One region of the Shinella sp. 20P9.1.1 genome, then DNA from elsewhere that is predicted to be linked to it. Evidence: riboswitches for the same ligand, from Rfam matches in the RefSeq annotation. Region 1 holds a riboswitch; each other region holds the start of a gene.
The links. A riboswitch is a leader RNA that binds a small molecule or an ion and turns the genes downstream of it on or off. The one in region 1 is predicted to bind cobalamin.

Region 1 (10,287 bases):
TGCGGGCAATCGCCAGCGCCTTCGGCGGCTTGGCAGCGAGGCGTTTTGCGGCTGCGAGCGCCTGCTCTTCCACCGCGCCCGGCTCCACCACGGCATAGACGAGGCCGGCATCGCGCGCGGCGGTGGCGGAAAAGCCATCGCCGGCCGCAAGCAGCGCGAAGGCGCGCTGGTGGCCCATCAGGCGCGGGGCAAGCAGGCTGGAGGCCGCTTCCGGCACCAAGGCGAGATCGACGAAGGGTGTGCGGAACTCCGTGCGGATCGAGGCGTAGGTCAGGTCGCAATGCAGGTGGATCGTCGTGCCGATACCGATCGCCAGGCCGTCGACGCCGGAGACGAGCGGCTTGGTGTGGGCGGCGAGCGCATGCAGGAAATCGATCACCTCGCCGCCCATCGTACCACCCATGGCAAAGGCCATGAAGTCGTTGAGGTCGTTGCCGGCGGAAAAGCAGCCTTCGGAGCCGAGGAAGACGGTGGCGCGCACGCTTTCGTCCGCATCCCCCGCTTTCAGCGCATCCGTCATCGCCTGATACATGGCGCGCGTGAGGGCGTTTTTCTTTTCCACGCGGTTGAGGCGGATCACCTGCACGCCGGGGGCGCTTTCCGGGCGCTCGATCAGGATATGGTCGGTCATATATCTTCCTCTCAGCCGAGAACCGCACGGGCCGCCGCAAGGCTCGCGGCACCGCTGATGACGCGGTCTTTCAGCGCCGATGTCTCACCGATGATGTTTTCCGCAGCAAAGCGGCAGAGTGCGGCGCGTTCGCTATTGCGGCCATCGCCGCCATCGGCCAGCGCACCCTTGGCGAGATAGGCGCCGGTCAGGACCAAGCCGAAAAGGCGTTGATAGGGTGTGGCGCCGGCGAGCACTTCGGCCTGTTTGCCCTCGGCCAGCGTGGCGAGCAGCCAGTCGGTGGCTGCTTCGAGATCGGCGATGCTGGCTTCGAGGCGGTCGCCGGTTTCGCCGAGTTCCGGCGCGTTGGCCGCACGCGCCTTAGCGGCGATGTCGCGCAATTCCGCGATGAAGCCCTTGATATGGTTGCCATCGGACAGCGGCAGCTTGCGCGTCACGAGGTCGATCGCCTGGATGCCGTTGGTGCCCTCGTAGATCGGTGCGATGCGGGCATCACGGTAGAGGCGGGCCGCGCCGGTTTCCTCGATGAAGCCCATGCCGCCATGCACCTGCACGCCGAGCGAGGAGACGTCGACGCCGGCATCGGTGGCGAAGCTTTTTGCGATGGGGGTGAGCAGGCTCGCGCGGTCGGTCCAGTGTTTCGCATCGTCGCCATGCGCCATGTCGACGGCATGCGCGCAAGCATAGGTGATGGCGCGTGCACCCTGGGTCAGTACTTTCATGGTCAGGAGCATGCGGGCGACGTCCGGGTGCTCGATGATCGGGCTCATGCCCGCACCCTGCCAGCCCGGCGCCCTGCCCTGCGTGCGCTCCCTGGCATAGGCGATGGCCTTCTGCGTGGCGGCTTCGGCAATCGCCACGCCCTGCATCCCGACGGCAAGCCGGGCATTGTTCATCATGGTGAACATGCAGGCAAGGCCACGATTTTCCTCGCCGACGAGCCAGCCGATTGCACCCGGCTCGTCGCCGAAGCGGCCGTCGCCATAGATCATGGTGCAGGTCGGCGATCCGTGGATGCCGAGCTTGTGCTCGATGGAATGGCAATGGGCATCGTTGCGGGAGCCGAGCGAGCCATCCGCATTGACGAGGAATTTCGGCACGAGGAACAGCGAGATGCCGCGCGTGCCGGCCGGCGCATCCGGCAGGCGGGCGAGCACGAGATGCACGATATTGTCGGTAAAATCATGTTCGCCATAGGTGATGAAGATCTTCTGGCCGAAGAGGCGGTAGGTGCCGTCGCCGCGGCGTTCGGCGCGTGTCTTCATCACGCCGAGATCCGAACCGGCATGCGGCTCGGTGAGGTTCATCGAGCCCATCCATTCGCCGGAGACCATTTTGGGTAGATAGGTCGTCTTGAGATGCTCGGAGCCGTGCGTGGTGAGCGCTTCGATCGCGCCGATCGTCAGCGTCGGGCCGATCGCGAAGGCCATCGAGCCGCTGTTCCACATTTCGAGCGCGGCGACATGCAGCATATGCGGCAGCCCCTGCCCGCCGAAATCCGGCGCGGCGGTCAGCGAATTCCAGCCGCCTTCCGCCCAGGCCTTGTAAAGCGCAGGCCAGCCGTCCGGCATCTTCACCGCGCCGTCGGCGAAGCGGGCACCCTGCTTGTCGCCGATCTCGGCGAGCGGCGCGACTTCCTCGGTCGCGAAACGGCCGGCTTCGGACAGAATGGCATCGACGAGGTCGTCCGTGAGGTCGCCGAGACGGCCGCCCTCCAGCGCGGGGGCAAGCCCTGCGACATGTTTCAGCGTGAACGCAATCTCCTCGACCGGCGCCTTGTACATCACTATCCTCCTCCGACCGCCCTCGGGATTCGACCCAATGCTTGCCGCGCAGATTATTGATTTTTACGTAAACGTCAATCTTTCCGCTATGGCCGCACAGACGAAAACAGGCCACCCGGTTGGCGGACCGGGCAGCCTGTCTTCTGTGCCGGGGGACCATCCGGCACGCTCTTATCTCAGCGATAGGGCGATACGCACTGCCGGCGGGGGCCGCCATAGGGCTGATAGGTATTGTCGTACGCACGATACGAGCGGTAGCGGTTGGCGCACCAGTTCACATGCGAGCCGCCGCCGGTATAGCCACCATCATTGGCAATCGCACCGCCGATGATGGCGCCAGCACCGAATGCGGCCAGCGGGAACCAATAGCCGTTGTGATGGCGATAGCCGGGACGGGCATAGCGGTAACCGCGATGGCCGCGATACCAGCCATGACGATCGCCACGGTCGCCGCGCCAGTGGCGGTCACGCCGATCGGCACGCCAGCCACGTTCACCGTGTCGCCGGGGCCAGAACTGCCGGCTATCCAGTCCTTCGCGCCATTCATTGTTGCGGACGAGCTGTATATCACCCTGCCCGCTCGTCGTCTGTATATTAGCGGATGCCAAGGGCATTGCCTCGACCGGCACGACCGGCGTCAGAGCGAAAAGCGCTGACATGGCGACAGCAAAACATTTTCTCGAAAATCTCATGACTGTTCTCCCGAACGGACCGCCTCTCGGAAGGAGATGCGGCAGTTTCGCATAGGAACGTAGCTTACGGAGGTTTGTTCCGACCCGCGGCAAAAACTGCGTTAGCAGAGCATTAACCATGTTTGCGCCACCATGGCCGTTCGCGGAGGACCGGGAATCGAACAGGAGCGTCCATTGCATCAGAAGCATCTTTCCGGCCTTGCCGCCCTTCTCTTTTCAGCTACCCTGCCCCTCTCCGCCGGGGCGGCCACCGTCGAACCGTGGAAGACAACGAACAACGCCATCGTCGTCGATGCGTATGAGCTGAACGAGATCGACTGGTCGGAGATGCTCTCCGACACGCGCATCGCCGGCTTCATCTCCAAGGCCTCCGACGGCCTGCCGGAAAGCTATAGCTGCAAGGGCGAGCACAGCGGCGACACGGTGGCGCACTGCAAGACGATGTGGCGCAAATATGCGGTGAGCCGCGAACTCTATGAGACGCGCCGCCTGCTGGCGCGGGCCAAGGGCCTGCTCTGGGGCGCCTATCATCTCGCCCGTCCCGGCAATCCGATCGACCAGGCCAACCATTTCCTCGACTATGCCAATCCGCAGGACGACGAAATGATGGTGCTCGACATCGAGGGCATCGATCCCGACAACTACATGTCGCTGGAAGATGCCCAGATCTTCGCTGGCCACATCAAGACGCGCACCGGGCGCTATCCGGTGCTCTACACGAACCATTCCACCGCGCGCACCATCGCGCTCAACCGCGACAAATACCGCATCCTCTCGCGCCTGCCGCTCTGGTATGCCCGCTACAAGCCGGGCATCGAGGGTGCGTTTCCGATGGGCAACTGGGACAGCTACGCGCTCTGGCAGTTTTCCGCAGGGGTCAATTGCTCCAAGCGCCGCTGCCCCTATCGCGTGAAGGGCGCGGAAAACGATATCGACGTCAATGTCGCACCGATGAGCAAGGCGGACCTCGCCAGGACCTGGGCCTTCGGCAGCCTGCTTCCGGAAAAGCCGGAGGAACCGGTCGACACCATGCTGACGGCCTCCATCCCGGTAGGCGGCTCCTTCCAGGCGACCGTGAAAGCCGAGGCCGTCGCCGGCACCGGTGCGCAGACGGGCGGTGCGGTGACACTCGCCGCGGGCACGACGGCCGCATTCCCCGTCGCCGTCACCGCCGAGGTCCGGGCCGGCATCATGGCCGATGGAACGACGACGACCACGCTCGGCCGCCGCATGGTCGAGGTGACGCCGCTGAACTATCAGGACTTCTGAGAGGCATTCCTGCCGGCGCAACGTGGCTGCGCCGGCACCTCTCTCAGGCCTCGATCTGCACATCCCCGATCGGCCGCGAGCAGCAGGCGAGGATGTAGCCTTCCTCGATCTCGTCATCGAGAATGCCGCCATTGTGGCGCATCTCGACTTCGCCCGAGACCTTCATCACCCGGCAGGTGCCACAGAGACCGCCCTCACAGGCCGCGCCGATGCGCACACCGGCGGCGCGGGCCGTCTGCAGGATCGTCTGGCCGGGCGGGCATTGCGCATCCTTGCCGGCCATGGTGAAGGTGACGGTCGAGACGGCGTTGACGTCGGCCGCCTGCTCGCCGGCCCCGGCACGGATGGCGATCTCTTCCGGCGCGGGCGCATTGGCCGGCTGGAAGCTTTCCTCGTGGTAACGGTTCATGTCGAAGCCGCAGACCTTCAGCATGTCCTTGACGCCGCGCATGAACGGTTCGGGGCCGCAGCAGAAGACGGTGCGCTCGCGGAAATCGGGCGCGAGCAGCGAGAGGCGGGCGGCATCGATGCGGCCGCGCAGGCCGTGCCAGCCGTCACGCGGATTGTGGCCTTCCACGACGAAGCCGAGGGCGAGGTTCGGCATCTGGGCGGCGAGACATTCGAGTTCCGGCTTGAACAGCAGGTCCTCCGGCTTGCGGGCGCAGGAGACGAAGGCCACGTTGGATTGCGGCGCGCAATCCGCCATCCAACGCGTCATCGACATCATCGGCGTCACACCGGAGCCCGCCGAGATGAAGAGGTATTTTTCCGCCGGATAGCGCACGAAGGAGAAATCGCCGAGCGGCCCGAAGGCCTTCAGCTTCATGCCGGGGCGCAGATGATCGAACATCCAGCGCGTGCCGATCGAGTTCTTCTGCGCTTTCACCGTCACGGCGACGGAGAAGGGCCGCGAAGGTGTCGAGGAGAGCGTGTAGGTGCGCATGACAGGCTCGTCTTCCGACACCGGCAGTTCCAGCGTGACGAACTGGCCCGGCAGATAGCGGAACCAGTTCTTCTGATCGGAGCTGAAGGTGAACGTCATCACATCGGCCGTCTCCACGGTCGCGGCGATGCATTCAAGCAGGTTATGGCGATCGTGCCAGGGGTGAAGTTCGTCGAAATGGCGGAAATGGCTCGAAATCGTCATGTCAGGCCACCCGCGACATCGGTTGCTTGTTGTCCAGCCGGTCGATCATGAAATTCGAATACCATTCGACGAACTGCATGACGCCGCCCTCGTCCTCCGGGGAATAGGGGCCAGGCTGGTAAGCCGGCGAGCGAATGCCGAAAGCGTTTTCCTCGACGATCTGGCGGTCCTGATCGTTGGTCTCGGTCCAGACATGGGTGAGCTCGTCGAGCCGGTAATCGACACCCTCGACGGCATCCTTGTTGACCAGCCACTTGGTCGTGACCTGCGTCAGCTCGGGGCCGAGCGGCAGGACGCGGAAGGTAATGGCATGATCGGCCAGCACATGGTTCCACGTCGTCGGATAGTGGAAGAGCAGCAGCGTGCCGATGCCACTTTCCTGCACGTCGTTCGACAGCGGGCGCTGGACGGCGCGCGCACCGGACATGGTGTAGCTCTCGGCATCCTGGATGAGCGGCATGCGGGCCGCGCGGAACTGGCCGGTCGGCGACATGCGGAACTCGCTCGGCAGGCCGGATGCTTCGCATTTCGCCCAATGCGCGGCAATCACAGGGTCGTCCTTGGCGCCCTGCACGCCCGTCGCAGTCGGTGCTTCCGGATAGGTGCGGCAGAGTTCGGGATGGTTGGCGGCGCAGTGATAGCACTCGCGGTTGTTTTCCCAGACGAGCTTCCAGTTGCCCTTCTCGATGATCGTGCTTTCGAAGGCGACCTTGGTTTCGCCGAGCCGGTGGCGCGCAAGATAGGGTTCGGCATTGGCACGGAAGGCGGAGAAATCCGGGGTTTCGTCGGCGAGGCAGATGAAGATGTAGCCGCCGAGGGTCTCGCAATGGATCGGTTTCAGGCTATGCTGCGTCCTGTCGAAATCCTCCGCCATGTGGCGGGCGAAGAGCAGCGAACCGTCGAGCTCGTAGGTCCACTGGTGATAGGGACAGACGAGCTTGGCCGAGGTGCCCTTGTGCTGGGTGCAGACGCGCGAGCCGCGGTGGCGGCAGGAATTGTGCAGCGCGCGGATCGTGCCCGAGCGATCGCGGGTGATGACGACGGGATAATCGCCGACCTGCACGGTAAAATAATTGCCGGCCTTCGGGATTTCGCAGTCATGGCCGATGAACAGCCAGTCGCGATACCAGATCGTCTCCATGTCGAGCTTGTAATGGTCGGGGTCGATGTAGAAGGCCTGTTCGAGGCTGTGGCCTTCACGCCGGTTCTTGAGCTTGCGGAGCACGTCGCTGCGGATATCCATGGCAATCCTCATAGGTCCAGTTTGGGGATGAGGCGCACGGAGGAGACGGCATCCGGGCGTGAAAACGCCCGGCGTGCACGCTTCCCGGCCGCCCGCCGCAGCCAGTCACGATCTTTTCTCCAGGCTGGTTTCCGGGCTGAGGAGTGGTCATTGCAGGACAGGACCTGCGGACCGATGCGGCGCCTTCCCAGACAGTCCGTCCAGTGGCTTTGTGCCGCGTTTTCTCCAACACCGTTGCGGGGGCAGCGCCGGAATCTGACCGGCTTCCCAATTCTCCGCCCTCCCTAGAAGGCGACACCTTGAGTGTCTTTATCTAACCGCAAGAATCGTCGTTCGACATGCCAAAAAACGACGTGACTTCATGATTTGACGACAGTCGAAAAATGAATGAGAGTCTTTTAGAAACGACATTTGTCGATTTATATCAATATAATATGCCTTTTAATCATGCGTAGAGGCGCGAGAGCAGGCAAGCTGGGCGCTAAAGAGGCAAGTTGTCATATTGCGACCATCGAAACCGCCCTGCAAGGATTGAGGGTCCGAACGGAAAGGAATGCTTAACGGCGTTTCCATAAACTTCCGCGATCAGGGCGCGAGCACGGAGTGCCGCGCGAACATGGAGCGCCGGGCGTGCAGCAGCAGACGAAGTTTCGATACTACGACGCCGTCGCCTACAAGCGCGCGAACCCGCCGAAATCCGCCGTGCATACGGAATTCCTGCGCACCGGCCGCATCGACCGCACCCCCGACAGCTGGAGCCCGAGCGAGAAGCGCTACCTGTCCTACGAGGAGGTGGCCGAGCGCACGGGCCGCAAGCTGGAACGCGCCGGCTCCGTCACCCACGACCGCATCAACGGGTTTCACCGCTCGATCCAGTTTCCGAAGCTGATCTTCCACCGCACGCTCGCCGAAACGCCGCATCTCGGCTACTGCCACATCACGGTGGCCAATTCGAGTTTCGCGGATTTCCAGAACGTGCAATGGGCCTTCTACATGGCCAATTTCTTTGCCGAGATCGGCGAGGAAGAGCAGTTCTTCGCCGGCATTTCGAAAAAGCAGAGCCGCATGTATTTCGCCGTCGCCATCACGCCGACGGACCACGAAGGCCGCCTGACGATCGATCGCAAGGTGCGCGGCAACGGCGTGATCTTCCGCACGGATGATCCCAAGCTCGCCATGAAGAACGTACTGATGCTCGGCGCCCGCAACGAGGCGCTGCGCAAGATCATCAGCGCGCTTTAAGTTTTCCGGACGCAAAACCGCTTCACACTTTTGCTGGAATTGCTTTTCACGCTCTATACAGCATCCACTCCTTGCCCGCCGGCACCTCGTCGCCGCGACCGTAGACGACGATCTGGTCACCGCCGGATGCCTTCGCCTCCAGAAGCGCCCGCTCGCAGGCCGAGGACAGGTCCAGCGCGCTTTCGGCGCGATCCGACATGCAGACACCGGCCGACAGGGTAAGATGGCCGAGATTGCGGTTGGTGCGCGGATCGCGCAGCGCCACCGTCTGGAAGGCGGCGCGCAGCAGATCGATCAGCCGCTCCACCTCCCCCTCATCCGAAGTGTTGAACAGGAAACCGAAGCGCAGGCCGTCGAAACGCACGGCGAGGTCGTTTGACGGGAAGGCCTGGCGGATGAGGCCGCCGTAGAAGGTCACGAGATGGTCGGACAGCGCCTCTATCTGGGCCGGCGAGAAGCGGCGTTCGGCGTCTACTTCCGCCACGACGACGCCGCAGAGCATCGGCAGGGAGGGGTTCGCATAGACGCGGGCGAGAGCCTTGTTGAAGGCACGGCGGTTGCCGAGCCTGGTCGGCGGGTCGACGAACTTCATCGCCTCGAATTCCGCCATTTCCTTCTGGATGCCGTCCATGGTGGCCGATTGCGCGGCGACCTTCTCGGCCATCTCGGCGGTGTGGGTGACGCGCTGTTCGGTGGCGCGCTGCAGAGCTTCGAGCGAGCTGCCGAGTGCACCGCCGACGCTGCCGATCACCTGCGACGCCTCGCCGATCAGGCGGCCGTAATCGTTGAGCGAGGAGCGTTCCTGGCTGAGCAGGTCCATGAAATTGCTCATCTCGCTGCTGATCGCGCCGGCCGAGCGTTGCAGCACGCTCGCCTCGTGCTGGTGCGGCAGGTATTTCCTGCCGAGTTCGTCGAGCGCGGCCTGGGTCTTGTATTTGCCGAGCGCGATGAAGTCGCGCACGAGATCCGGGTTGCTGCCGGCATAGGCCTCATAGACCAGTTCGTAATTGCGCGGCAGGCCGTCTATGCCCATCTGCTTCATGGCCGTTGCAACGCGCAAGGCGACGTCGGTGGTCGAGGATTTCCTGTTAGCCATTCAGATGCGGACCTGCTTGCGGGACTTTTCACCCTGACCGTAACAGCCCGGTCTTTCGGCCGCTCTAATCCGGCCGTTCGAATTTTAGCCATCCGCCGAACTCTTGGCATTTGCCGACAAAGCGCTGTAAAGGAAGCGGCAAAGACGGAAGGGCGAGATGGCTGATATCGTTGATACGCGCACGGATGCGGAGGAAGCGCTGGCGCGCGCCACCGCAACGCTCGGCCGCGGCGTGCCGGTCGCCATTCCCACCGAGACGGTCTATGGCCTGGCCGCCGACGCCACCAATCCGCTCGCCATCACCCGCATCTATGACATGAAGGGCCGGCCGCGCTTCAATCCGCTGATCTGCCATATGGCCGATCTCGCCATGGCGGAGAGACATGCGGTGTTCGACCCGCTGTCGCGAAAGATCGCCGAAGCCTTCTGGCCGGGGCCGCTGACGCTGGTGCTGCCGATCCGGCCGGAGAGCGCCATCCATCCGCTGGCGCGCGCCGGGCTCGATACTGTCGGCATCCGCATTCCCAAGGGGTTTGCCAGCCGGCTGCTCGCCGCCTTCGGCAAGCCGCTCGCCGCGCCCAGCGCTAACACATCCGGCCGCATCAGCCCGACCACGGCCCGCCATGTCGCCGACGATTTCGGCGCGAAGCTGGAGCTGGTCCTCGATGGCGGGCCGGCGGTCGTCGGGCTCGAATCGACGATTATCAAGGTCGAGGGCGGGACGATCCGCCTGCTGAGGCCCGGCGGGCTGGACGCAGCCGACATCGAGCGCGTCACCGGCCTGCCCGTTCTGCGCAACGAGACGGCCGGCGCGACCATCGAGGCACCCGGCATGCTCGCCTCGCATTATGCGCCCGATGCGCCGGTGCGGCTCGATGCCAGCGACGTGCGGCCGGGCGAAGTGCTGATCCGCTTCGGGGGCACGCCGCTTCCCGGCGAGGCGCAAGCGGCGCTGGTGCTCGACCTCAGCCCTTCCGGCGACCTTGCCGAAGCCGCCGCCAATCTCTTCGGCTACATGAAGCAGGCGGATGCGGCGGGCGGCAGTGCAATCGCCTTTTCGCCCATTCCCGCCACGGGCCTCGGCGAGGCGATCAACGACCGTTTGCAGAGGGCCGCCGCCCCGCGCGGATAAGAGTGGAGACGACCATGGTTGCGGCAACGCTTTCTCCCGAACTCATCGCCC
Region 2 (10,287 bases), on a different contig from region 1:
AGCCCGTATAGTAGGGGTGCTCGAAGCCGGCTTCCTTGAGGATGTAGTAGGAGAGGAAGGCCGGGCTGATCGTGCCGACATCCTTTTCCGCACCGGTTTTGTTGGACCAGATGACAAGCGGGGTTTCGTGCTCCTTCTTCATCTGCTCGGTCGAGCCCTTGCGCGAGGCCGTGATGCCCTTCATGTAGCCGGAATTCTGGTAGACCGTGTTGAGCGGCGGCAGGTGATCGCCGAACACGACGATGATCGTCTCGCGGTCGCGCTCCTTGGCCCAGTCCATCAGCATCTTGAGGCTCTGATCGGCTTCCTTCACACCCTGCGCATAGCTTGCCAGCATGCGGTTGTCGCGCGCGTCCAGCTTGCCTTCGGGGGTGATGTCCGTCTTCGTGTAGCGGCCGTCGTCATAGGGGCCGTGGCCCTGCAGGGTCACGGCGAAGAAGAAGAACGGATCTTCCTGCAGATCGGCCTGGCGGATGATTTCCTTGGTTAGCGCCTCATCGGAGGTGAAGTTGCCACGCTTGGCGAGCGGCGGCATCTTGTCGACGTCCTTGAAGGTCTCGAAGCCGAACGCCTTGTAAACGCTCGAACGGTTCCAGAACCAGCCCGAGAACGGATGGATGGCGCGCGCCGTGTAACCTTCCGCGCGGAAGAACGTGGCAAGCGAGGGGATCGGCTTGCGGATATACTGCTGGTAGGGAATGCTGCCGGTCGGCAGGAAGGCGTTGGAGAAGCCCGTCAGCGCCTCGAATTCGATATTGGCCGTCAGGCCGCCGAATTCCGGCGAGAAGACGTGGCCGCCCTGGCTTTCGCGGATGACCGGCATCGGATCCTGCGAGAGCTTCACGCTGTCGATGCGCGTCGGATCCCACAGCGATTCACTCATCACGACGATGACGTCGGGCTTCGAGCGGTGCGTCGTGCCGAAGGGCAGCGGCTTGGACGGGATCTTGTCGATCGCGTCGACCATATAACCGCCCGGCGCCTGAACGTTTGCCATCGGCAGGTTGATGGCAAAGGCCATGACGAAGCCGTTGTGGCGATAGTTCTCCGCCTGGTCCCACATGATCGGGAAGACCTTAAGCCGGTCGCGGACCCACGAGAAGTCGTTATAGTCCATGATGGAGGCAAAGCCGGCGAGCAGCGGCAGCGCGACGGCGAGGCGTGCAAGGCGTTCCTTGCGCGTCAGCGGCCGGAAGCGGCGCCAGGCGAAGACCCAGAGGCTGACAAGACCGACGACGGCGGCGACGATGGCGAGGGCGAGACCTGCGGCCGTCCAGGGACGATCCTGCACGAGAACCGGCATCAGCTCCATGATCTGGCGGCCGAACAGCAGGTCCGTCGGGTAGAGCGGGTCGGTCAGGAAGACCTGCTTCTGCTGCGAGATGACGCCCATCAGCACGACGAGCGGCGCGATGAACAACACGCCCTTGTGCTGGCGGCCGATCAGCGCATCGAGCGCGAGATAGGTCAGGAAGAACACGCCCGTCGTGGTCCAGGCCGGCTGTTCGAGATTGGTGAAATAGATCCAGGTCTGCTCAAGCGAGCCGCGCGTGATGAGTTCGACGACGACGACGGTCAGCAGTGCCAGAAGGCCGGAAACGACAAGCGAACGCAGGACGGCAAGCGCCTTTGCATGGCGCGCAAAGAAGCCTGCCTCAGCGGCAAGTCCTTCGGTGGCATCCATTGCCACGGCTGCGGGAGTGAACAGGGCCAAGGCCGTCTCCAAACTTCATGAAACTTTCGTGTATCTGTCATACGGACGTCATCTTGAACAGGAGATGAACGGTTTCTGCAACGTTCTCCCTGTGCTTTGGTTCCACCTGTTGCATCGTCGCAATGGCGGCGGGAACCCGCTGAAAACAGGGGCTTGGCGGGAAAGCGCGTGCAATCGTCAGGCTTTTCATTCCCAAAGCCTCTGTCATGCTCTAAACAGCTTCTCGACCGTTCGAGAGTGCGGGCTGCGCAGGATCGGACACCATGCAAAGACGGGTCTGCAGATATGACTTCCGAGACTGAAAAGGCGACGCTCCGTATCGCGGTTGCGCAATTGAACCCTGTCGTCGGTGACATCACCGGCAATCTCGCCAAGGCGCGTGCGGCCCGCGAGGACGCGGCAAAGCAGGGTGCCGATCTGCTGCTGCTTACGGAACTCTTCATCTCCGGCTATCCGCCCGAGGATCTCGTCCTGAAGCCCGCCTTCCTGAAGGCTTGCCGCCGCGCCATCGACGATCTGGCCGCCGACACCGCACAGGGCGGCCCCGGCGTCATCATCGGCTTTCCCCGGCAGGACGAGACCGGCCGCTTCAACGCCGTCGCCATCATCGATGCGGGCAAGGTGATTGCCGTCAGGGACAAGGTGGACCTGCCGAATTACGGCGAATTCGACGAAAAGCGCGTCTTCGACCAGGGCGCTATGCCGGGTCCGGTGAATTTCCGGGGCGTGCGGCTCGGCATCCCGATCTGCGAGGACATCTGGGGCGAGCTCGGCGTCTGCGAGACGCTGGCCGAAAGTGGGGCTGAAATCCTGCTCTCGCCGAACGGCTCGCCCTATTATCGCGGCAAGGTCGACATCCGCCATCAGGTCGTGCTGAAGCAGGTCATCGAAACCGGACTGCCGTTGCTCTATGCCAATCAGCTCGGCGGCCAGGACGAACTGGTCTTCGACGGCGCGAGCTTCGCCTTCAATGCCGACAAGACGCTCGCCTTCCAGATGAGCCAATTCGAGGAGACTGTCGCACTCGTCACCTTCAAGAAGGAAGGGGACGGCTGGATCTGCGACGGCGGGCCGATGTCGCGCATTCCCGAAAAGGAGGAGGCGGATTACCGGGCCTGCCTGCTCGGCTTCCGCGATTACGTCAACAAGAACGGCTTCAAGAATGTCGTGCTGGGCCTGTCGGGCGGCATCGACTCGGCGATCTGCGCCGCCATCGCGGTCGATGCTTTGGGTGAGGAGCGGGTGCGTTGCATCATGCTACCCTATCGCTACACCTCGCAGGATTCGCTTAAGGATGCTGCCGATTGCGCCAAGATGCTCGGCTGCCGCTATGACATCGTGCCGATCGAGGCGCCGGTGACCGGCTTCCTTTCTGCCTTGTCGGAGACCTTCGAGGGCACGGAAGAGGGCATCACCGAAGAAAACCTGCAAAGCCGTACGCGCGGCACCATCCTGATGGCGATCTCCAACAAGTTCGGCTCGATGGTCGTGACGACGGGCAACAAGTCGGAAATGTCGGTGGGTTATGCCACGCTCTACGGTGACATGAACGGCGGCTTCAATCCGATCAAGGATCTGTACAAGATGCAGGTCTATGCGCTCTCCAGCTGGCGCAACGCCCATCTGCCGCCGGGCGCGCTTGGGCCGACGGGCGAGGTGATCCCGAAGAACATCATCGACAAGGCGCCCTCCGCCGAGCTTCGGCCGAACCAGACCGACCAGGATTCGCTGCCGCCCTATCCCGTCCTCGACGACATCCTCGAATGCCTCGTCGAGATGGAGATGAGCACGGAGGACATCGTCGCGCGGGGCCATGACGTCAATACCGTGCACCGCATCGAACACCTGCTCTACATCGCCGAATACAAGCGCCGCCAGTCGGCGCCGGGCGTGAAGATCACCAAGAAGAATTTCGGCCGCGACCGCCGCTATCCGATCACCAATCGGTATCGCGACCGGGGGTAGGCGATGCGCAGCTCGGTCGAGATCCACAACATCGTCTCCGGTGAAACACGTGTCGTCTGGCAGACCGAGCAACTGGTCGAGGCGCCGAATTTTTCGCGGGACGGGCGGTTTCTCGTCATCAATGGCGATGGGCTGCTCTACCGGCTGGCGCTCGATGGCAGTGCGCCGGAGCGGATCGACACCGGCTTTGCCGTCAAATGCAACAACGATCATGGGCTTTCGCCCGACGGGCGTCTGCTTGTTATCAGCGACAAGGTGGAATTCGGCAAATCGGCGATATATGTGCTGCCGGCCGAGGGTGGCGTTCCCAGGCTGGTGACGCCGAACCTGCCGTCGTATTGGCACGGCTGGTCGCCGGATTGCGCGACGCTCGCTTATTGCGGCATTCGTGACGATGTCTTCGATATCTACACGATTCCTGTGTCGGGGGGTGAGGAAAAGCGGCTGACTTTTGGAGAAGGGCGCAATGACGGGCCGGATTATTCGGCGGATGGGGAATGGATCTATTTCAATTCCAGCCGCACCGGCCGCATGCAGATCTGGCGGGTGCGTCCCGACGGTTCCGAGCCGACCCGCATCACCGACAGCCCCTTTGGCGACTGGTTTCCGCATCCGTCGCCTGATGGGAAACACCTGCTTGTGCTGTCCTATGACGGCGATGTCTTCGATCATCCGCGCGATCTTAACGTGCGGCTGCGCCTCATGGACATGGACGGCGGCAATGCACGGATTCTCTTCGATCTTTTCGGTGGGCAGGGCACGATGAACGTGCCGAACTGGTCGCCGGACGGCAGCGAATTCGCCTTTGTGCGTTACGCGCCGGTCTGATCACAATTTGTGGTGCATATGCGTTAAGTTTTCGCTCACCAGCCTGTTTAAGTGAATTTTGCGGTCTGCCAATTAGCCTCTGTTCAACAATGCCCGGAACCGGGCGGGGGCAGGCAGGGGTGACGATGACGGGCAGGACTGAAGAAGGCCGGACGGGAAAACGGCGCAGGGTGAGTTTCGCAATTCGCGCTGCGGCCGTGATGATCGTCGGGCTTTTCGGCGCGGCAAACTTCTTCGTCCTCGACTATGCCATCGAACGCGCCGACAGTTTTGTCGCCGAGACCGAGCGCACGCTGGTCCGCAACGAATTCAGCCACCAGATCGACCAGGTGGTGCAATATCAGAGCCAGCTGTCCTTCTGGGACAAGAGCTTTAGCGCACTTGCCCACGGCATGCCGGACGACGATTTCGTGCGTGACCAGATGCGCGACTGGATGTGGTCCGATTTCGGCTTCTCCTGGATGATCCTGACCTCGCCGGATGGTGAAAAAATCCTCGGCGTGCATCGTGGCGAAAAGGTTTCCGACCGCAAGGCGCGTGAAAAGCTGCAATGGATGAGCGATCTCACCCGCCGCGCCGAGCGGGCCTATCGCGAGGCACTGTCGCCCGATCGGGGTGGCTGGCAGGTGGCGCGCGCCAAGGAGGACCCGGATCTCCTGACCCCGGCACTGCCGGAAATCCATGTCTCGGGCATGCGGCTCATCGACCGCGTCATGAGCATCGTCGTCGTGCAGGCCGTCGTTCCGAAATCGCTCTATATTCCCGCAAGCCGTCTGGAGCCGACCCTGCTCATCACCGTCAAGCCGGTGTCGCAGAAGATGCTGTCCAGTGCCGAGCGGCGGCTCGGCGTGCATGATCTCGGATTCACGCCCATCGTCACCGAGGAGCCGGGCCTCGTGATGACGCCCGTAGGTGGCGATGCGTATAATCCGATGGTCGCCTCCTGGCGGCCCAATATGCCGGGCTCCTTCGTCTGGCGCTCGGCTCTTCCGCAGATCGCGATTTTCGTGCTGGTCTTTGCCGGCGTCATGCTCTTCGTGACCCTGCGCTTTTCCGCGCTGGTCAGGGCGCTTCAGCGCAGCGAGGCGAAAAACGCCTTCCTCGCCCGGCATGATCCGTTGACGGGGCTGAAGAACCGCAGCGGCTTCGACGAGGAGGTGCGTCGCACCATCGCCAGGGGCAACGGCAAGCCCTTTGCGATCCTTGCCCTCGATCTCGACAAGTTCAAGGCGGTCAACGACCGTCATGGCCATGCGGCGGGCGATATCGTGCTGCAGGCGGTTGCCCGGCGCTTCTCCGATCGTGTCGGCAAACAGGGTTCGGTGGCGCGTCTCGGCGGCGACGAATTCTCCATTCTTCTCAATGGCGATTTTTCCCGCGAAACCCTCGTGGCGCTTGCCGAGGCGCTGGTCCTTGATGCGCAGGTGCCGATCGCCTATGACGGCCAGCTTCTGCTCATTGGCGGCAGCGCGGGCATTGCCCAGTTCCCGGATCACGGCGGCAGCCTGCACGATGTCATGGTGATGGCCGATGCCGCGCTCTATGCGGCCAAACATGCCGGCCGCAACCGTGCCTTTCATGCAGGCGATATCGATGCTGGCACGGTGGCCGAAGCGGGTGCGGCGCGCGCTGCCTGAAGCCGCCGAGACGCTATGAGACAGGTGCGCGGCGCGGGCGGGCTTGATCGTGCCCTAAAGCCGTGCGCATATCCTTTTCAGTCAGGTGCCCGCGACATGCGGGAGAATCGGGAATTCGGTGCGGGTGCAATATCCAGGTCCGGAACGTGCCCAACGCTGTGACGGGGATGGCGTGCACTCCAAAGCTTGAATCGATTCAAGCTTTTGCCACTGGTTCTTGAACCGGGAAGGCAGGTGCGGGCCGTGTGAACCGAAGTCAGAAGACCGGCCTGGCGAGATAGACCGAACCGCGCGGACGGCGGCAGGTTGGACGCATTGTTGGGGAGAAAACGATGCGAACAGAACTCTCGGACGCTCTCGTCCGGGCGGGCGCTTTTCCGTGTGAGGACAAGCAGGCCGTCTATCGTGCCATTGAAACGCGCCGCGACGTGCGTGACCAGTTTTTGCCCGATGCCTTGCCCGACGATCTCGTCGGCCGCCTGCTGCATGCCGCGCACAGCGCGCCGTCCGTCGGCTTCATGCAGCCGTGGAATTTCCTGCTGGTACGCGGCGAGGAAACGCGCCGTGCCGTGCATGGCGCCTTCCTCAAGGCCAATGCCGAGGCGGCGGATATGTTTTCGGGCGAGCGGCAGGCGCAATACCGCGCGCTGAAGCTCGAAGGCATCCTGAAGGCGCCGCTGTCGATCTGTGTGACCTGCGATCCGACGCGGGGTGGCACGGTGGTGCTGGGCCGCACGCACAATCCGCGCATGGACGTCTATTCCACGGTCTGCGCCGTGCAGAATCTCTGGCTCGCGGCGCGGGCGGAAGGGGTCGGCGTCGGCTGGGTCAGCATCTTCCACGACAGCGATATCCGCGACATTCTCGGCATTCCCGCCCATGTCGAAATCGTTGCCTGGCTCTGCGTCGGCTTCGTGGATCAGCTGTATGCGGAGCCGGAACTGGCGGTGAAGGGATGGCGGCAGCGCCTGCCGCTGGAAGAGTTGGTGTTCGAGGAGCGTTGGCCGGCGACTGCATAAAGCCGGTCAGTTGACGCCTGCATCGGCCGGGCGGCCGAGATCGATGGCGGACTCGTTTTCCGGCAAGAAGGCGGGGCCGACGGTGCGCACCTTGCTATGCGTGGGATCGTAGTCACGGTCCTCGATCTTGGCAGGGGTTTTTGCTGTTTCCTGCTTGTCCTGCCGGGTTGTGATCGTCGTGATGGAGCCGGTTTCCGGCAGGGCTTCCTCTGTCGTGCCCCCGCTCGTACCAGCGGTCTCGCCCTTCATCGCCTTCTGGCGCTTGATCATCTCCTGGTAATAGGCGGAGAGATTGCAGCCGCAGGTGCCGGCTTTCGAGAGATCGCGGGTCCGGTAGCTGAAGGCATGTTCGAGATCGCGGTAAGGCCGACCGGTGACGGTGGACGTCATCTGCTCGGTTTCCTGGCCGGGTGTCATCGACTGGTAGAAAAGCTGCGTCTCCGTCTGCGGGCACATCATCGCGCAGACCTTCTGGTCGCGGCGGAAATCGAGCGGCGTCGCGCCCGACGAGATCGGGAAGAAGCCGCCGTCGCAGGTGCGCACGCAGACGGTACGCAGATTGCCATGGCCGGCGCTGCCACCGAGCGAGCGCAGCTGCAATCGCCCGCTGTCTTCAGGCATGGTGCCCAGCGGCAGGGTGCGCGTATCGTCCTGCAAGGTGCGCAGGGTTTCGGTCGCGGCGATCGGCATCACCTTCGCGTCGTCGTTGCAGCCGTTGGTTTCCAGCGTGGCGAGCAGGCGGCTGCGCGGTCCTTGCGAGGATATGCCGCCGGCAAATTCGCGGCGCTTGCGGTCGAGGATGTAGAGGTTGCGCTCCATCTTGCCGATGACTGTTTCCAGCGTGTCGCAGGCCGCTTCGTTCTCGCCGCCGAAGACGGTGATGCTGCCGGACGAGCAGCCGAGGCGGCGCTGGTCGCTCTTGGCCTTGCGCAACTGGATATTCTGGCGGGCGATCGCGCCGGCATATTTGCGCGCGCTTGTGGTGTCGACCATGACCCGAGGGAGGTTTGCCAGTTCCGCCTGAATCCGTTCGCACACGTCGGACGCCGACGCGCCGCCCGAAACGAGGAGCGACAGGCCGGTTGCGAGCGCAAACAAAAGGCGAAGGCGTCCTTTCACGTCCTGATATCCCGTAAGAGAGCTTGGAAGGCGGCCCGAGGCGCACCTTGATCATGTTCCTATCATAAGCCACTGCGCGCGCCGTGCAACGCGCTCCCGGATTTGTGATTAACGGCCGAAGAGATAATATGAATTATCTGGTCAGCTTTGCGCGGACGGCGCAATTGATCTCGCGGGGGGCTTGGTGTAGCACTCTCGGCATATATGCAGCAGCCGGTTACGGCACGGTCGCCTTCCGGCGGCGCAATCATCCCGCAGGCAGGTGACCATGAAGATATCGTCAGTCTTGTTGAGCCCTCTCTATGCGCTGCAACTCGCATCGGGCGCGAAATCCTTTGCCGACAATCCTGTTATCGGCAGCAAGTGGCTCAACAAAAAGGGCCTGCATGAAAAACGCGTGTCGCTGGCCATGCGCATGGCCGCCTGGCGCCGCAGGAAGCTGGAAAACCTCGTCGCGCCGGACCACCGCCGGCAATATGCCGAGACCGGCTTCGTCAAGATCGAGAATTTTTTGTCGCCGGAGGTTTTTGCCGCCGTCACGCGCGAACTGGCCGAGCGCGATTTCGAGCGCTACGACATGAAGCAGGGCGCGACGGTCACGCGCCGCGCGATCATCGATGACAGCGACCTCGAAACCCTGCCGGGGTTCAAGGCCGCGCGCAACGATCCGCGCCTGACCAACCTGCTGCGCTACGTCTCCTCCCATTCCGGCCAGCCCTTGCTGGTGGTTCAGATCGTCATGGCCCTGCCGTCCGTCGTTGCGGCCGGTTCGACCGATCCGCAGACGGCGCTGCACAGCGACACGTTCCAGCCGACGGCGAAGGCCTGGCTGTTCCTGCGCGATGTCGGTGAAGAGGACGGTCCGTTCGCCTATGTGCCGGGCTCACACGAAATGACGCCGCAGCGGCTCGCCTGGGAGCGCGGCATCAGTGAAAACGCCGATGCGATCGAAAACATCTATTCCGCCCGTGGCTCGCTGCGCATCATGCCGGACGAGCTCGGTGCGCTCGGATACGGTCAGCCGGTGAAGATGACCGTGAAGGCCAACACGCTCATCGTTGCCGATACGCATGGTTTTCACGCCCGCAGCCCGAGCTACAAGACGACGACGCGCATCGAGATCTACGGCTCGCTGCGCCGCAATCCGTTCCTGCCGTTCACCGGCTTGCACATTGCCTCGTTGCCGTTCATCGCCTCGGGCATGAACCGCTGGATCATCTCCGGCATGCGCCTGCGCAGCAAGCTCGGCATCAAGGGCTCGCCCTGGCGCGATGCCGGCCTTGGCAAGGCCGATGAATGGTCCAAGCGTCTCGACAAGCCGCCGGTGGCCTGACGGCTTCGAATACCCCGATTGGCGGCTTGCCCTTGCAAGGCCGCCGGTCGGGCTCTATATCACGCCCGTCGTCAACACCGACCGGATGGTGCAGCATGAATTTCAACCCGACCACAAATCGACGTCGTTTTGTCCTCGGGGAAATTCGTATCCATGCCTTCCATCACCCTCTCGAAAATTTCGTGGTCCACGCCTGACGGCCACGCGCTTCTCTCCCATCTCGATCTGAGCTTCGGTCGCGAACGCGCCGGTCTTGTCGGCCGCAACGGCGTCGGCAAGACGACCTTGCTCAAGCTGATCAACGGCGATCTGCGACCGCTCTCCGGCACCGTGACCGTCGATGGTTCCATCGGCGTGCTGCGCCAGAGCGTGCAGGTCGGGGCGGAGGAAACGGTCGCCAGCCTGTTCGGCATCGAAGATGCGCTCGACCTTCTCCGCCGAGCCGAATGCGGCGAAGCGGAAGCCGATGCCTTGGCGGATGCGGACTGGACGCTGGAAACGCGCCTTGCCGCTGCGCTCGCCCGCGTCGGGCTGAATGCAATGGCCGAAACGCGACTTGCCGCCCTTTCAGGCGGCCAGCGCACGCGCGCAGCCCTTGCGGCCCTTCTCTTTCACGAGCCGGATTTTTTGCTGCTGGACGAGCCGACCAACAATCTCGACCGGGAGGGCCGG
Region 3 (10,287 bases), on a different contig from region 1:
TCGACGCCGAAGGAGAGCTTGGTCATCTCGTACTTGCCGAGGATGGCGGTCGGTGCCCAGTAGTAGCCCAGCCAGCCGGACTTCTTTTCGAAGGCATTGGCAATCGAGCCGTCGAGGCCGGCAGCCGAACCCGTGTCGACGAGCGTGAAGCCGTCCTTGTCCGCATCGAGCGCGCGATAGAGATTGTCCGTGGAGACCTGGCAGTTCCAGCCCGACGGGCAATTGTGCACGGCGCCCTTCGACGGGTCTTCCGGCGCCGGGAACAGTTCCGGATGCTTCAGAGCGTCCTGAACCGTCTTGATGTCGGGATGTTCGTCGGCGAGGAATTTCGGGATCCACCAGCCTTCCACGCCGCCTTCCGAGAGAAGGGGAGCGAGCTGGATGAGACGGCCTTCCTTGATGGCGGCGTCGAGCGGCGTGCGCACGGCGTTCACCCACATTTCGGGCGCGACGTCAGGCTCGCCCTTCTCGTTCATGGAGGTGAAGGTCGGCATGGTGTCGCCCGTGACCAGCGTCACGGTGCAGCCGTAGCCGCTTTCGAGAATGATCTTGTCGACATGCGCGGCAACGCCAGCCGATGCCCAGTTCATTTCGGCCATGGAAACTTCGCCGCATTCTGCCGCCTGGGCAGAACCGGCAAAGCCATAAAGGCCGGCAGCGATGATGGTGGAAGCAAGGAGCTTCTTCATTAGGTTAAGACCTCCCAGTCTTGGATGCAGCAATCAACCCGGAAGGCAGCGCAGGCTACTGCGTTGTCCCGTCTGCCCGAAAGTCTATCGACAGCCATGGAGGTTCGATGCCAGTGAGGCGAGCCAATCCCCCTGCTGCAAAAGCGCCGATCCCTGTTTTTTGTTCACCGGAGGAACCCTGTCATCCGAGACGTCTTATCGTGCGCTACAGGGGTAGCCTACGGGTTCTCATTGAGAAATCAACCTCCTGCGCGCCGTCTCGTGACGCGGATAAGCCTTCCGGCTCGTCGAGACGCTGGAAATCCGGCAACCGGACGGTGGAAAATTTGGGCGTTTGCTCGCATTCGGGCAAATGTTCGAGAGGTGCTTGCAGAGGTGATGCGGGATGGTCGTTGAATGCGGACATATCCTGTCTTGTCTGCGCCGCTTTGCCGTCCAAAAAAATATTTCGAATTTTTTCAAAAATAGCTGCGATTCATCTTTGCTTAAGCTCCCGATAACGGTCCGGTAAGGATGTGCCGCTATTGGTTTCCTCACGGCGGGGGACATCGCCGCCCGCTCCGGAAAGGTATTGCGTACCGGGGTGACTGGGCTTCGACGCGTATTTGTCGAAAGCCGCCATGCGTATTTTGGCAAGCCGTGTATCACCGCAAGGGATGCACGGCTTTCGCCGTTTCAGGGCGCTGTTTTCCGATGACGGCCCCGACAACAGGCAAAGAAAAACGCCGCCTCCCGGAGAGAGGCGACGTCGTATGCGAGCGGACCTGACGTCGCGCTCGAAGGATCAGCCGACGTTGCGCGTGCGGATGAAGCCGAGCGGGCCGAACGGCGCGTCCATGACGACGTTGCGCACGCGGGACTGGCTCTGGGGAACGATGCCGTTCCAGGCGATCTGTACGAAGTTCGGCTTGCTGAAGATGAACAGCATGGTCTTTGTCCTAAAAATCCGAAGCCACGCGCCTCGGCTGTCTGATGACGTGGATATAGGCGCAATCAGGCCCGATGTCACGATCGTTCACGGCGCAAAATGTCGCAGAATGAACAGCAGATCAGTCCTGCGGATTTTGCATGACGGGCTGTTGCTGAAATACATCGGATCACGGTGATCGATTGCGGCAAGATTGCGGTAAATCAGGGCTTTTCGGCGGCGGGGCCGAATGCTAGGAGGGCGTCATGGTGAGAACGATCATGCTTCAGGGCACCGGCTCGGATGTCGGAAAAACGGTATTGGTGGCAGGGCTCTGCCGCATCGCCGCCAATCGCGGGCTGAAGGTGCGTCCCTTCAAGCCGCAAAACATGTCCAACAACGCCGCCGTTTCGGCCGATGGCGGCGAGATCGGCCGTGCGCAGTGGCTGCAATCGCTTGCCGCCCGCGTGCCGTCCTCCGTGCATATGAACCCGGTGCTTTTGAAGCCGCAGTCGGATGTCGGCAGCCAGATCATTCTGCAGGGCAACGTATTCGGCCAGGCGAAGGGGCGCGACTACCAGGCGCTGAAGCCGAAGCTGATGGGCGCGGTCTTGGAAAGTTTCGGGATTATCAGCGAAGGTGCGGATCTCGTCGTCGTGGAAGGGGCGGGCTCGCCGGCGGAAATCAACCTGCGTGCCGGCGACATCGCCAATATGGGCTTTGCGACGCGGGCGAATGTGCCGGTCGTGCTGGTCGGCGACATCGATCGCGGCGGCGTCATCGCCTCGCTGGTCGGCACCCATGCGATCCTGCCGGAGGAAGACCGGCGCATGGTGACGGGCTATCTCATCAACAAGTTCCGCGGTGACGTGACGCTGTTCGACAGCGGCATTTCCGAAATCGCCCGCTTCACCGGTTGGCCCTGCTTCGGCGTCGTGCCGTGGCTGAAGCAGGCGGCGCATCTGCCGGCGGAGGATTCCGTCGTGCTGGAGCGGCTTGCCAAGGGCGGAGCAGGGGCGCTGAAGGTGGCCGTGCCCGTCCTGCCGCGCATTGCCAATTTCGACGATCTCGATCCGCTCAAGGCCGAGCCGCAGGTCGATCTGGTCTTCGTGCGGCCGGGCGAGCGGCTTCCGGCCGATGCCGGCCTCGTCGTGCTGCCCGGCTCGAAATCCACCATTTCCGACCTTCGCGACTTCCGCGCTGCCGGCTGGGACAAGGACCTCCAGCTTCATATGCGCCGCGGCGGCCGCGTCATCGGCATCTGCGGCGGCTACCAGATGCTCGGGCAGCGCGTCACCGACCCGCTCGGCATCGAGGGCAGCGAGCGCGAAGTCCAAGGGTTGGGCCTTTTGGCTGTCGAAACCGAGATGGCGCCGGAAAAGACCGTGCGCAACAGCAGTGCCCGCTCCCTGCAATATGATGTGCCGCTGGAGGGCTACGAGATCCATCTCGGCCGTACCACAGGCCCTGACGTCCTTCGTCCGTCCGTCAGCATCAACGGGCGGCCGGATGGCGCGGTCTCCGCCGATGGGCGGGTCATGGGCACTTATCTGCACGGGCTTCTGTCCAGCGACGCGTATCGCGCCCGGCTTCTCGCCGATTTCGGCATCGAGGGTGGTGGCTTCGATTATCGTGCAAGTGTCGATGCCGCGCTCGACGGTGTCGCGGCGGAGCTGGAATCCGTTCTCGATCCCGCCTGGCTCGATAGTCTCCTACAGCCAATCCGATGAAACGGGGCTGATTAAATCAGCGCTCTCAAACGTACAGCCATCAGGTTCCCTGCTGCCGCTCTGCCGCACCAAAGTTGCGCCAGAATTCGGTGCGAGGAGTGATGGAAATCCGCCCGGACGACCGGGCGCAGGCGCCCCGCGCGATCCAAAAGGGTGAGATATATGGGTTCTGGACCTCTCGCACGCTCCGTTCTGGCCGGCCTTCTCGGGCTGTCGCTGGCCGGCATGCCCGCCGTTGCCTTCGCGCAGGCCGCCACCGGCAAGGAAGCCGGCAGCGCCGGCAAGCGCTGGGAGGAGGAGTTTTCGCTCTGGCAGAAGGTCTCGTCCGGCAGCGATGTCGCCCAGTACGAGGGTTATCTGAAGCAATATCCCAACGGCACCTTCGCCTCCATGGCCCGCCTTCGCATCGCCGAATTGCAGGCCGCCGCCAAGGAGAGGCCTGCCAAGAGCGTGACCGCAGAGGCGGAAGCCAAGGCCAAGGCCGAGGAAGCCGCCGCTGCCGAGAAGGCGAAGGCGGACGAAGAAGCGAAGAAGGCGGCCGAGGCCAAGCAGGCGGAAGAGGCGCAGAAAGCCGCTGAGGCTGAAAAGACCAAGGCTGAAGAGGAGACCCGTAAAGCCGCCGAAGCGAAGAAGGCCGCAGACGAAGCCCAGAAGGCGGCCGAAGCCAAAAAAGCCGAAGAGGAAGCCCTGAAGGCGGCCGAGGCGAAGAAGGCTGCGGAAGCGGCGCAGAAGGCTGCCGAGGCGGAAAAGGCCAAGGTCGAGCAGGAGGCCGCGCGCCTGAGGGCTGAAGCCGAGGCCAAGCAGGCCGAGGAAGCCGCCGCCGCCCGCAAGCTTGCCGATGAAAAGGCTGCGGCGGAAGAGAAGGCGAAGACCGAAGCCGCCGCTGCTGAAAAGGCCAAGGCGGAAGCCGCTGCGGCGGAAAAGGCAAAGGCTGAAGAGGCCGCCCGCCTGAAGGCGGAAGCCGAGCAAAAGGAAGCGGAAGCCCGCGCGGTTGTCGAAAAGCAGGCCGCTGAAGCCGAGCGCCTGAAGGCGGAGGCGGATGCCGCCGCTGAGAAGGCCAAGGCTGAAGAGGCCGCACGCTTGAAGGCCGAGGCGGATCGCCAGAAGGCCGAAGAAGCTGCTGCGGCGGAAAAGGCCCGTGCCGAAGAGGAAGCGGCCGCCCGCCAGGAAGCCGAGGCCAAGCGCATCGAGGCGGAAAAGGTTGCCGCCGCCGAGAAGGCCAAGATCGAGGAGGAGGCCGCCGCTGCCCGCAAGCTCGCCGAAGAGAAGGCTGCGGAAGTCGAACGCCTGAAGGCCGAGGCCGCCAAGGCGGCGGCCGATGCCGAAGCCAAGGCCGCGGAAGCCGCGCGTCTTGCCGATGAGGCAGAGAAGCGCGCCGAAGAGGCCGCCGCTGCCCAGAAGCCCGCGGATAGCCAGGAACCGGCCGATAGCGCAGATGATGCGACGGCTGCGCGTGAAAACGCGCCGCAGGACGCCGACAGCGACAATGGCGCGCGCGCCGTCGAAGAGGCGGCGGCCGCAAAACGTGCGGAAGACAAGACGTTCCAAGGCGCTGTCGCCGATGGTTCGGAGAAGGCTTACAAGGACTATCTCTACCAATATCCCCAGGGTCGCTATGTCGATGACGCCCGCAAGCGCATCGCCGCCCTGAGCGCCAAGCCGGAAACGCAGATGGACGAGGACGCGGCAACCGCCGACGCTACGCGCAAGGCCGAGCCGGTCGTCGATCCGCGCGAGACCTATATGGACCGCTCCGTTCGCGCCCAGGCCCAGCGCTACCTGAGCCTGCTCGGCTACAACACCTATGGTGCCGACGGCGTCTTCGGCCCGCGCTCTCGCGCGGCGATCGCCGCCTGGCAGGGCGCGTCCGGCTATCGCGCAGACGGTTACCTGCCGCGCCAGCAATTCCGCGCGCTGCGCGAGGCCGCGCAATATGCCGAGACCCGGCAGGCACGGCAGAATCGCCAGCGCCGCTACCAGCAGCGCGACTACGACGTGCTGGAAGGCCCCGTCGATGGCTACTATGACGGCCCCTATTACCGCGACGACGGCTATTACAACGATGGCGGCGGCGTGGTGATCATCCCCGGCTATTGAGTTTGCGACGGCCGGACGGCGGTTTTGGCACAGGCCATGCCGCTGCCGGTCGATTGACTTCCCGGGGCGGGAAGCATAATCATCAGCGATATTGGATGGTTCCTTGGTCCGGAAACGGACCGGGGAGTAAATGGGAATGTGACGCGGTGGACCCAATCAGGGCGCTGCAATCACGGCCGACCCCGCGACTGTAGAGTAGCGAGGGACGCCCATCCGGAGGGGAGGATGTTCGCGGCGAAGGGCAATGGTGCCTGAAATCGCGAAACGAGAACCAGCCGGAAAAGCCACTGGGTGGCATCACGATAGCCGGGGTTGGACGCCTCTTTTTCTACGAATCGTCCGCCTCTCGTGATTGCCGGAAAACCTGGGAAGGCGAGGGTGACCCGGAGGCGCTGACGCGCCGGACGCTGCGAGCCAGGAGACCTGCCAGACAATGAGGGCATATCGCCCGCCCAGGGGAATTTTCCCCGCTGCCTGCACGGAGGTTGTCATGGCTGTTTCTACCACGTCTTCTGTTGTTCTTTCCGCAAACGATCGTCTCGTTGCCGGCGTTTTCGCCCTGCTGCTCGGCGCCTTCCTCGTCTTCGGCGCCGGCCTTGCGAATTCGGCCGTGCTGCACGACACGGCACACGACACGCGTCACTCCTACGGCTTTCCCTGCCACTAAGGAGTTCTCGACATGATCGTTCGTTATCTCCTGGCTGCCCTGGTGGCCGGGTTGTTCTCCGGCGTGCTCATGACGGCCGCCCAGGAGGCCCGAGTCGTGCCGTTGATTCTGCACGCCGAAGAGTTCGAGGGTGAAGCCGCCCCGGCCGGCGACGGCACCACGCCCGCGACATCAGATGGTGCTGCCACGACGCAGGAGCATTCCTCGCTCGGTGCCGTGATCCTCGATGTCGCCTCGGCGCTCTCGCCTATCTCGGTCGCCTATGCCCATGAGGGCGAGGACCACGAGGACGGCGGCATCATGTTCGGCATGAGCCGCTTCTCCGGCACGCTTCTGGCAAACCTCGTCACGGGCACCGGCTTTGCTCTGCTGCTCGCCGGCTTCAGCCTCGTTTCCGGCAATCCCATCACCGTTGCCAACGGTGCGCTGTGGGGGGCTGCCGGCTGGCTTGCCGTGCATATGCTGCCGGCCATAGGCCTGCCGCCGGAGCTTCCGGGCTTCCCGGCTGCCGATCTGACCCAGCGCCAGATCTGGTGGGTTGCGACGGTCGCGCTTTCGGCGGCGGGTCTCTACCTGCTGTTCCTGAAGCCGGGCATCGTCTCCAAGGTTGCCGGTGTCGTGCTTCTAGCCGCCCCGCAGGTCTATGGCGCGCCGCAGCCGTCCGACATTTCCAGCAACGTTCCGGCCGTTCTCGGCGCGGAATTTGCCGTCGCGGCGCTCGCTACTACGCTGTTCTTCTGGATCGTGCTCGGCCTCTCGCTCGGCTTTGCCAACGAGAAGATCGCCAGGGCAGCCTGACATGAAACAGACATCGCCCGGAGCCGTCCTGGTTCTGGGCGGTGCGCGTTCCGGAAAATCCGCTTTTGCCGAAAGGCTGGTCGCCGAGACCGGCCTTTCGCGTCATTATATCGCCACCGGCCGCGCCTGGGATGACGAGATGCGCGAACGCATCGCCAAACACCGGGAAGATCGCGGAAAAGGCTGGGAAACACACGAGGAGCCGATTGCGCTCGCGGCCTGCATCAAGGATGTGGCGCGCGAGGACCGGACGGTCCTCATCGATTGCCTGACGCTCTGGCTCACCAATCTAATGCTGGAGGAGCGGGATATCACACAGGAATTCGCCGGCCTTTTGTCGGCCATCAACGACGCGCCGGGTCGTCTTGTCTTCGTATCGAACGAAGTCGGCCTTGGCATCGTGCCGGAAAATCGCATGGCGCGTGACTTTCGCGACCATGCCGGGCGGCTGCACCAGCAGGTCGCGGCCCTCGTACCGGAAGTCTATTTTATCGCGGCCGGACTGCCGCTGAAAATGAAGGGTTGAGCCTATGCTGCAACAGAAGATCCCCGCCACCGTCATCACCGGCTTCCTCGGGGCTGGCAAGACCACGATGATCCGCAACCTGCTGCAGAATGCCGGCGGCAAGCGCATCGCGCTCATCATCAACGAGTTCGGCGATCTCGGCGTCGATGGCGACGTGCTGAAGGGCTGCGGCGCTGAGGCCTGCACCGAGGACGACATCATCGAACTCACCAACGGCTGCATCTGCTGCACCGTCGCCGATGACTTCATCCCCACCATGACGAAGCTCCTGGAGCGCGAAAACCGTCCCGATCATATCGTCATCGAGACCTCGGGCCTTGCGCTGCCGCAGCCGCTGATCGCCGCCTTCAACTGGCCGGAAATCAAGACGCAGGTGACGGTCGATGGCGTCATTACCGTGGTCGACAGCGCTGCCGTCGCCGCCGGCCGTTTTGCCGACGACCATGACAAAGTGGACGCGCTGCGTGTCGAGGACGACAATCTCGACCACGAAAGCCCGCTGGAAGAACTCTTCGAAGACCAGCTCACCGCCGCCGATCTCATCGTCCTCAACAAGACGGATCTTCTCGACGCCGCCGGTGTGCTTGCCGTGCGTGACGAGGTCGCCTCGCGTATCGCCCGCAAGCCGTCGATGATCGAGGCGAAGAACGGCGAAGTCGCCGCCGCTGTCCTGCTCGGCCTCGGCGTCGGCACGGAAGACGATATCGCCAACCGAAAGTCGCACCACGAGCTGGAGCACGAGAACGGCGAGGAGCACGATCACGACGAGTTCGACAGTTTTGTTGTGGAATTGCCGGCGATTGCCGAGCCTGCCGCCTTCATCGAGCGCCTGAAGGGCGTGATCGCCGAACATGACGTGCTGCGCGTCAAGGGTTTTGCCGATGTTCCCGGCAAGCCGCTGCGCCTGCTCATCCAGGCCGTCGGCACGCGTATCGACAATTACTTCGAACGCGCGTGGGCCGCCGGTGAGACCCGCGGCACCCGCCTCGTCGTGATCGGCCTGCATGACATGGACGAGCAAGCCGTGCGCGCTGCCATCGCCGCGGCGGTGTGATTTTCGACATGAGCGTGCAGCAGTCCCCTTCGTCCTCGTTTCCGGTGCGGCCCGGCTATGTCTGGCTTGCCGTGCCGGTGGGTCCTCGGGTCAAGCCCGAGGATGACGGTGGGGAGGGGAGGTTTCGGTCTGCATCGATCGGTGCAGCAGAGGTAACCGTCGCTGCTGTGCGTCGTCCTCCTCTTCTTTCGTTGTGTCAGGGCTTGACCCGAGGATCCACCCGCACGGCACGCCGGCAAAGGGGAGGCACCGCATGCATCTCCTGCTAGCCCAGAAGGGCACCATCGCCGATGGCAAGGAGGCGATCGACCTTGGCCAGACGCCGGGCGATATCCTTTTCCTCACCGCCGCCGATACCGAACTCGCCGCTATCGCCGCAGCCCACCGAGCGCGCGGCACGGATACGCGCCTGCGCCTCGCCAGCCTCGCGACGCTGTCGCATCCGATGTCGGTCGATACCTATATCGAGCGCACGGCGCGTCACGCCAAGCTCATCGTCATCCGCGCCCTCGGCGGCGCCAGCTATTTTCGCTACGTGCTGGAGGCCTTGCTGGCGACATCCGTCGCCAACGATATCAAGCTCGTGGCATTGCCCGGCGATGACCGGCCGGACGACGGCCTGGTTCCCTTCAACCGCATCGACGACACCGACCGCCAGAACCTCTGGGCCTATCTCAACGAGGGCGGTGCCGACAATGCGGATCGTTTCCTTGCCTATGCGGAGGCCGTTGCCTTCGGTGGCGATAAGCCGGAGCCTGCGATGCCGCTCGAAAAGGCCGGCATCTGGTGGCCGGGGCGGGGTGTTGTGGATGTGGAGATGTGGCGGGAAGAGGCCACGGGTAGAATGGTAGCGGGGGAGGGATTCGAACCGCCGACGGCCGCGATCTCTTTCTACCGCGCCTATATCCAAAGCGGCGAAACCCGCCCGGTTGAAATGCTGATCGAGGCGCTGGCGGCCGAGGGCATCCGCGCCCTGCCGCTTTTCGTCTCCAGCCTCAAGGAACCCGTTTCCATCGAAACGGTCCGCGCAGCCTTCGCGGAGATCCGGCCCGAAGTCGTGCTCAATGCCACGAGCTTCGCCGTCTCCGCCCCCGGCGCCGGCCGCAAGCCGACGGTGCTGGACGAGACCGGTGCGCCGGTGTTGCAGGTCGTGTTCTCCGGTTCCTCGCGCGAGGCGTGGGAAGCATCCGGACAGGGGCTGACGGCGCGCGATCTCGGCATGAACGTCTCGCTGCCGGAGGTCGATGGCCGCGTGCTCTCCCGTGCCGTCTCCTTCAAGGCCGCCGCGCGTTACGACGAGCGCGTCGAAACCAACATCGTCAGCCTCGACCCCGTCGAGGACCGCATCCGCTTCGTGGCGAAACTTGCCGCCGGCTGGGCGCGGCTCAGGCGGGCAAAGCCGGCCGAACGCCGCATCGCGCTGGTCATGGCGAACTATCCGAACCGCGACGGCCGGCTTGGAAACGGCGTCGGCCTCGATACGCCGGCCGGTACGATGGAAGTGCTGCGCGCTATGGCTGCGGAAGGCTATGCGATCGCCGATCTGCCGGAGGATGGCGACGCGCTGATCGCCCACCTGATGGCAGGCCCGACCAATGCGGCAAACGACGGCCGTGAAATCCGCGAAACGCTTTCGCTGAATCATTACAAGGCGTTCTTCGCGTCGCTTCCGAAGTCGATTCAGGACGAGATGACCGCCCGCTGGGGTGCGCCGGAAGATGATCCCTTCGTCACCGGAGACGTCTTTGCCCTGCCGCTCGCTCGTTTCGGCGAGACGCTGGTCGGTATCCAGCCGGCGCGTGGCTACAATATCGATCCG

Region 2: linked by a shared signal. The riboswitch ahead of bluB (5,6-dimethylbenzimidazole synthase) and the one ahead of AC27VQ_RS23475 (aromatic ring-hydroxylating oxygenase subunit alpha) in region 1 are both predicted to bind cobalamin.
Region 3: linked by a shared signal. The riboswitch ahead of AC27VQ_RS22585 (CbtB domain-containing protein) and the one ahead of AC27VQ_RS23475 (aromatic ring-hydroxylating oxygenase subunit alpha) in region 1 are both predicted to bind cobalamin.

Annotation. Positions count from the first base shown of each region.
Region 1 is NZ_JBYOLC010000018.1:21,996-32,282, forward strand. It holds gene AC27VQ_RS23450 (crotonase/enoyl-CoA hydratase family protein) at 1-631, opposite strand, end outside; gene AC27VQ_RS23455 (acyl-CoA dehydrogenase family protein) at 643-2,415, opposite strand; gene AC27VQ_RS23460 (BA14K family protein) at 2,592-3,107, opposite strand; gene AC27VQ_RS23465 (glycoside hydrolase family 25 protein) at 3,240-4,376, shown strand; gene AC27VQ_RS23470 (FAD-binding oxidoreductase) at 4,420-5,523, opposite strand; gene AC27VQ_RS23475 (aromatic ring-hydroxylating oxygenase subunit alpha) at 5,525-6,766, opposite strand; cobalamin riboswitch at 6,872-7,083, opposite strand; gene AC27VQ_RS23480 (DUF6656 family protein) at 7,397-8,008, shown strand; gene AC27VQ_RS23485 (diguanylate cyclase domain-containing protein) at 8,055-9,104, opposite strand; gene AC27VQ_RS23490 (L-threonylcarbamoyladenylate synthase) at 9,262-10,236, shown strand; gene AC27VQ_RS23495 (FAD-binding oxidoreductase) at 10,251-10,287, shown strand, end outside.
Region 2 is NZ_JBYOLC010000006.1:68,838-79,124, forward strand. It holds gene AC27VQ_RS12320 (LTA synthase family protein) at 1-1,684, opposite strand, end outside; gene AC27VQ_RS12325 (NAD+ synthase) at 2,000-3,679, shown strand; gene AC27VQ_RS12330 (TolB family protein) at 3,683-4,507, shown strand; gene AC27VQ_RS12335 (sensor domain-containing diguanylate cyclase) at 4,678-6,144, shown strand; cobalamin riboswitch at 6,211-6,431, shown strand; gene bluB (5,6-dimethylbenzimidazole synthase) at 6,477-7,163, shown strand; gene AC27VQ_RS12345 (DUF2865 domain-containing protein) at 7,170-8,282, opposite strand; gene AC27VQ_RS12350 (phytanoyl-CoA dioxygenase family protein) at 8,551-9,615, shown strand; gene AC27VQ_RS12355 (ABC-F family ATP-binding cassette domain-containing protein) at 9,769-10,287, shown strand, end outside.
Region 3 is NZ_JBYOLC010000016.1:18,956-29,242, forward strand. It holds gene AC27VQ_RS22565 (ABC transporter substrate-binding protein) at 1-689, opposite strand, end outside; gene AC27VQ_RS22570 (hypothetical protein) at 1,474-1,617, opposite strand; gene AC27VQ_RS22575 (cobyric acid synthase) at 1,863-3,326, shown strand; gene AC27VQ_RS22580 (peptidoglycan-binding domain-containing protein) at 3,489-5,423, shown strand; cobalamin riboswitch at 5,503-5,868, shown strand; gene AC27VQ_RS22585 (CbtB domain-containing protein) at 5,914-6,090, shown strand; gene AC27VQ_RS22590 (CbtA family protein) at 6,103-6,888, shown strand; gene cobU (bifunctional adenosylcobinamide kinase/adenosylcobinamide-phosphate guanylyltransferase) at 6,890-7,414, shown strand; gene cobW (cobalamin biosynthesis protein CobW) at 7,419-8,468, shown strand; gene cobN (cobaltochelatase subunit CobN) at 8,722-10,287, shown strand, end outside.